Regions from separate parts of the Serratia sp. NPDC078593 genome, predicted to be linked through region 2. Evidence: predicted binding sites of a transcription regulator. Region 2 holds the regulator's gene; each other region holds the start of a gene.

Region 1 (2,276 bases), on a different contig from region 2:
CGTGTTATTGCTGGACAACCTGAGCGAATACATTAAGCCGGGTATGAGCATCGAAGACATTCAGGCGATCATCGCCAACATGCGCAGTGACTACGAAGATCGTGTTGATGATTACATCATCAAAAACGCCGATCTGTCTAAAGAGCGTCGTGATTTATCCAAAAAACTGAAAGCCATGGGTGAAGTGAAGTAACCTGCTTTCACCAGCAGCAAGAACGGTAACCCGGGCTTGCTGCTGCGTAGTTGGATCCATAACAAAAAACCCGCTTAAGTTGCCTTAAGCGGGTTTTTTAAATTTGGCTCCTCTGACTGGACTCGAACCAGTGACATACGGATTAACAGTCCGCCGTTCTACCGACTGAACTACAGAGGAATCGTGTGAACGGGGCGCATATTAGCGAGAGGCGGGTTGTTTGTCAAAGCCGATAATCAATAAAATGCGCGATTGCTGGTGGAATGAACACTCTGTTGGCTTTTTGCACGGTAAAGCACAATGCGAACCATGGCGCATGAGCAACCGAGCGCGTATTGGCTCTGGGCAGAGCTTAGCGAAATACGAAAGTAACATTTCATTGATCGTACACAAGATATATTCACTGCTGTGATATTTGTTCGGTATATTGCGCCTTTTAGATGAGAATATTCTGTGCTAGCCTAATGGGCTATTTCCTATAAATAGCCATAAATCCGAGTATTGAAACGCAGGACGTAAGTTTTTTCTTTACGACAGTCCGCCGCGTGTCAACGACCATAAAGTGCATCTTAATTTGCCTGGAGTTTTTAAATTCATGAAAAAAACAGTCGCAGTAGTAACAGTTTGTCTGTTATTGGCGGGATGTCAGAATGCTGCTAATCGTAGCAAAGCCAAGAGTGAACCGGCCGTTACGGCGAACAACGCTGCCGCGCTACAGGTTAAAGCTGAAACGGCTGGCATCGGCAATGATGAAGTTATGTACTCTTGCATCAAAGAGTTAAATGCATTGCAGCAAATTAACCCGGCTTTATATCAAACTAAAAGTTCGCAATTAAACCATATTGTGACGCAGGCCAAACTGTATATCAAAGTGCGCGAGAGCGTGAGCACGGATACCAGTAAAATTATGGATGCAGCCTATCAATATCGTATTGCCAAAATCTGTAATGAAGTGCGTACCGATTTAACCAATTCTTTGGTTGAGCGCGTAGAAAAAAGCTAAAGGGTGGCGAATTATTCGTAATGCGGGTTTCGTTGGCCAATGCCGCAGCGATGCGCTGGCAACGAATCCACACTGTGGGTGAGTAGGCTCGTATTGAGCGGGATGATGTAACCCCGTCAGCTGCGCTATTTAGTTTGAAGCCAGCAGGGCGTCATCCCGATCGGGCAAGAATTGCTGGCGTTCGGCAACGATGCGTTTCAATGTCGTGTTCACAGCAGGAATACCAATAAAAATGTGATGTAGTTCGCATTATTGTTTGGCGTTGGATAAAATATCTTCATTGCCCCCCCACCTGTTTTTGGATTTGTTCACCATGGACGACATATCACCTTCCCGCCGTACCGCTTGGCTGCGCGTTGTCGTGCTCGCCGTTTCTGCCTTTATTTTTAATACCACTGAGTTTGCACCGGTCGGTTTGCTGAGTGATATAGCCCGAAGCTTCGAGATGCAAAGCGAGCAGGTTGGTTTGATCATTACCATCTACGCTTGGATCGTGGCGGCAGCGTCGTTGATTTGCATGCTGCTGACCAGCAAGATTGAACGCCGCGCGTTGTTGATTGGCGTATTTATCTTGTTTATTGCCAGTCATGTACTGACCGCCGTGGCATGGGATTTCACTACACTGGTGGTTTCACGCATTGGTGTGGCATTAGCACATTCGGTGTTTTGGTCGATCACCGCATCTTTAGCCATCCGCGTTGCTCCTGCGGGCAAAAAAGCACAGGCATTGAGCATGTTGGCTGGTGGCACCGCATTAGCGATGGTGCTGGGTTTGCCGCTTGGCCGCGTGGTGGGGCAATGGCTGGGTTGGCGAATGACGTTTATCGGTATCGCTGTCGTCGCGACGTTGGCGCTGGTGATGCTATGGCGTTTGTTACCGGTACTAAAAAGCGAGCACTCTGGCTCTTTAGCCAGCGTACCCATGTTGCTTAAGCGCCCCGCGCTGGTCAGTTTGTATATGCTGACCGTGATGGTGGTGACCGCGCATTTCACCGCTTATAGCTATATTGAGCCCTTCATTCAGACGATTGCCGGGCTGAGTAATAACTTCACTACGTTAATGCTGTTGTTGTTTGGCGC
Region 2 (2,276 bases):
CCGCGGGGCTTCTTCGCGACGTTCAGAACTGAGTTTGACCTCGCAATCGCACACCGCATGGCGGCCTTTTTGTAAGATCGAAACCACGTCGATCGCACTGCAACCACCGACTGACATCAACACCATTTCCATCGGGCTAGGTGCCTTATCGCCTGCGTTGCCATCCATCAGAACCTGATGACCAGACGCCGACTCACCTAGAAACGTTAATCCCTCAACCCACTTTACTCTTGCCTGCATTCTGATTACTCCGGTTAATTTCTTAAAATCAGACTACGCGTTCACACGCAAACTGGCAATGGAACCTGACGCCGGTCATGTGTGAGCGAGACAACACAAGACACCCGCCTCACTCTGTGCTACAAACAAAGCCGAAATAATTCTTGCTGGACACTGATTTTCAGGGAAATGCCCGCAGAAAGGTGCCTAATTTGGTATGTTAACAGAATGTAGCTTGCAGCGCTCACAGCAAGTTAATATGCTAGGGCAATAGCGTATTTTACGGCACGCCTCAAAACGGTTAAATGGCAGTCACTCACCGTCAGCCCTAACTCGTTTGACAGGGAACTCTGACCCCTGTGATACAGGCAGATTACAACAGAGGATAATAGCGAATGGTTCTCGGCAAACCGCAAACAGACCCGACTCTCGAATGGTTCTTGTCTCATTGCCATATCCACAAATATCCATCAAAAAGTACGCTGATTCACCAAGGTGAAAAGGCCGAAACGCTTTACTACATCGTGAAAGGCTCCGTAGCGGTGCTCATCAAGGATGAAGAAGGTAAAGAGATGATCCTGTCCTATCTCAATCAGGGCGATTTCATCGGCGAGCTTGGATTATTTGAAGAAGGTCAGGAGCGCAGTGCCTGGGTAAGGGCCAAAAGCGCCTGTGAAGTGGCTGAAATTTCTTATAAGAAATTCCGTCAGTTAATCCAGGTTAACCCTGACATTTTAATGCGCCTGTCGGCACAGATGGCAAGCCGTCTGCAAGTCACCTCAGAGAAAGTGGGTAACCTCGCTTTCCTTGATGTTACCGGCCGCATTGCGCAAACCTTGCTGAATCTGGCTAAACAACCGGATGCCATGACTCACCCAGACGGCATGCAAATTAAAATTACCCGTCAGGAAATTGGCCAAATCGTCGGTTGTTCACGCGAAACGGTCGGCCGTATTCTGAAAATGCTCGAAGATCAAAATCTGATTTCCGCACACGGCAAAACCATTGTCGTTTACGGCACGCGCTAATCAGTAAAAAACGGCACATCACGCGCCGGTTCAGACTGCTGACAAAGCTCGTTATGAGGGAAAGCGTGGCTGTGGGGTCGTAGTGGCGTAAGCCACCGGAGCACCCCTCGCTACGCTAGGCCCGGGTATCTCGGGGGCCATAGACGACTTCGTCATCAAGCTCAAAACGGCGCCTCACGCGCCGTTTTCTCTTTGGGTTAGATTATCCGCTCTGCTCGGGTTTGATAACACACCGTTTAGGGTATTAACCTGCCTTCACCACATCCTGCACTGCCCGTTCAAACCGTGCCATACCTTCTTCAATATCTTGCAGCGCGACCACCAATGAAGGGGCGAAGCGAATCACATTTGGCCCAGCATTCAAAATCATCACCCCCCGAGCAGCTGCGGCATTCAGGAAATCACGAGCCATACCACGGTAAGCCGCCGTCAGTTCTGCGCCAATCAGCAACCCCATACCGCGAATATCGCTGAAAACCCCGTATTTATTACCGATCTCAGTCAGAGCCGAGACATAAAGCGTATGACGTTGTTCGACGCCACTCAACACCTCATGCGTATTGATCACGTCTAACGCGGCTTCGGCTACCGCACAGGCTAACGGATTACCGCCATACGTGGTGCCATGCGTACCGACCTGCATCACCGAGGCAATCTCTTCGGTGGTCAACATAGCACTCACCGGGAAGCCACCGCCCAATGCTTTCGCGGTGGTTAAAATATCCGGCGTCACACCGTAATGCATATAGGTAAATAGTTTACCACTGCGACCCATACCGCTTTGCACTTCATCAAACACTAATAACGCCTGATGCTGGTCACATAGCTCGCGTACGCCCTGCAAGAATTGCGCTTCGGCCGGTGTGATGCCCCCCTCCCCTTGAATCGGCTCCATCACCACCGCGCAGGTCTGATCATCCATTACCGCCTTCACCGCCGCCAGATCATTGAAGGGAACATGCACGATGTCGGCCGGTTTGGGCCCAAAACCGTCAGAATATTTCGCCTGCCCGCCAACCGATACGGTAA
Region 3 (2,276 bases), on a different contig from region 2:
ATCGCCCCCGGTCCTGCCATCAGCGGCAAAGCCAGTGGTACCACACCAATGCTTTCACGAATCGCACTCTCTGATTTTTCCTGCTTGTTCTGTTTATCTTCCCCTAATTTGCCACTGATCATCGACATAGCAATGGTTACGACCAAGATGCCACCGGCAATGCGAAACGAATCAATTGAGATCCCGAATAGATGCAATATACCTTCACCCAGGAACAGCGACGTCCAAAGAATGATCGCTACCGACAGGTTGGCAGTCAGGTTGGTTTTATTCCGCCCCGCTTCAGCCTGATAGCTGGTCATACTGATGAATACCGGCAGAATACCTACCGGGTTGACCAGTGCAAAAAGGCCAACAAAAAATTTTATGTAGCCGGAAAAGTCCAACAGAGATTGACCCACGAATAACTCCGCATGAATAGCTTTATCAAAGAGAGGTTGCCTACGCGCGCTAATGTAATAGAAATGGCATGGGTAATCCATCAGCTAACAGCAGCATTTTCACTCCGGGATAGTAATGTGAATTGATGGTTACACAGCGGTTAACCCAACGTACCATCAAACATTGATTATGTTACGACATACCTGACCGAACACTTAAATGAGAATTAATCTCAAAAAAGCATTGCTGAATGGAGTCAGCTTGCATTTTTTATGATTTAAATCACAAAATAACTACTCAAGAATAGTTAAGCTCTTAGTCGTAGTCAGGGAGTAGAACCAACGAGGTAAGCCCGTTTCTATACTGACTTCTACCAGCCTCACGCTTGGTAAAGCTCTTTAAGTAAATCAGCAGTATATGCAGCTAACTATCGGAAATTATTTGTGTTTCATCACATTTCCTATCGGATTGTCTATACTGGTTGCTCGCACGGCTTATTTACTGAAAGAGTTTAACATTATCAGGAGAGCACCATGGCTGTAACAAATGTCGCTGAATTGAACGAGCTTGTTGCACGTGTCAAAAAAGCCCAGCGTGAGTATGCCAACTTCACCCAAGAGCAAGTTGATAAAATCTTCCGCGCTGCTGCCCTCGCCGCCGCCGATGCACGCATTCCCTTGGCTAAAATGGCCGTCGAAGAATCCGGTATGGGCATTGTTGAAGACAAGGTTATTAAAAACCACTTCGCTTCTGAATATATCTACAATGCCTACAAAGACGAAAAAACCTGCGGTATCCTGTCTGAAGATGACACTTTCGGCACCATCACCATTGCTGAACCCATCGGATTGATCTGCGGTATTGTTCCCACAACTAACCCTACCTCTACCGCAATTTTTAAGGCACTGATTAGCCTAAAAACCCGAAACGGCATTATCTTCTCTCCGCATCCCCGTGCGAAAAACGCCACAAATAAAGCCGCAGATATTGTACTGCAAGCAGCGATCGCCGCAGGTGCGCCAAAAGACATTATTGGTTGGATTGATGAGCCTTCCGTTGAATTGTCCAACCAACTGATGCATCACCCTGACTTGAACCTGATTCTGGCAACCGGTGGGCCTGGCATGGTGAAGGCAGCCTACAGTTCAGGTAAACCCGCCATTGGCGTAGGTGCAGGTAATACTCCAGTGGTCGTTGATGAAACGGCTGACATCAAACGCGTAGTGGCTTCTATCTTGATGTCGAAAACCTTCGACAGCGGCGTAATTTGTGCCTCTGAGCAATCCGTTATCGTGGTCGACTCCATCTATGAAGCCGTTCGCGAACGCTTTGCTACTCACGGCGGCTACATGCTTCAAGGCAAGGAACTGAAGGCCGTGCAGGATATCATCCTGAAAAATGGCGGGCTCAATGCCGCCATTGTCGGGCAATCCGCAGTGAAAATTGCTGAAATGGCCGGAATTAAAGTCCCAGCCAGCACCAAGGTACTGATCGGTGAAGTGAAACTGGTTGACGAATCTGAGCCATTTGCTCATGAAAAACTGTCACCCACGCTGGCAATGTATCGAGCCAAAGACTTCGAGGATGCCGTTAGCAAAGCGGAAAAACTGGTAGCAATGGGCGGTATCGGTCACACATCTTGTCTGTATACCGATCAAGACAACCAGCAAGAACGCATCGCTTTCTTTGGCGACAAGATGAAAACTGCGCGTATTCTGATTAACACCCCGGCCTCTCAGGGGGGAATCGGTGACCTGTATAACTTTAAACTCGCTCCGTCTCTGACGCTGGGTTGCGGCTCATGGGGGGGGAACTCCATCTCCGAGAACGTTGGTCCAAAACACTTGATCAACAAGAAAACTGTAGCGAAGCGAGCAGAAAACATGTTGTGGCAT

What was found. The regulator CRP, encoded in region 2, controls carbon source genes, mostly activating them, when cyclic AMP is high. The targets are predictions, from matches to a motif close to ATGTGANNNNNNTCACAT.
Region 1: the regulator CRP is predicted to act here: its motif matches at 1,429-1,446, upstream of ACQKDS_RS04465 (sugar transporter).
Region 3: the regulator CRP is predicted to act here: its motif matches at 821-838, upstream of adhE (bifunctional acetaldehyde-CoA/alcohol dehydrogenase).

What each region holds. Positions count from the first base shown of each region.
Region 1 covers NZ_JBNNGK010000003.1:82,230-84,505, forward strand. The annotation lists gene tmaR (PTS system regulator TmaR) at 1-193, shown strand, start outside; tRNA gene ACQKDS_RS04455 (tRNA-Asn) at 298-373, opposite strand; gene ACQKDS_RS04460 (hypothetical protein) at 789-1,196, shown strand; gene ACQKDS_RS04465 (sugar transporter) at 1,510-2,276, shown strand, end outside.
Region 2 covers NZ_JBNNGK010000010.1:149,462-151,737, reverse strand. The annotation lists gene ACQKDS_RS13080 (OsmC family protein) at 1-240, opposite strand, end outside; gene crp (cAMP-activated global transcriptional regulator CRP) at 615-1,247, shown strand; gene argD (bifunctional acetylornithine/succinyldiaminopimelate transaminase) at 1,492-2,276, opposite strand, start outside.
Region 3 covers NZ_JBNNGK010000008.1:77,749-80,024, reverse strand. The annotation lists gene ACQKDS_RS10990 (YchE family NAAT transporter) at 1-401, opposite strand, end outside; gene adhE (bifunctional acetaldehyde-CoA/alcohol dehydrogenase) at 915-2,276, shown strand, end outside.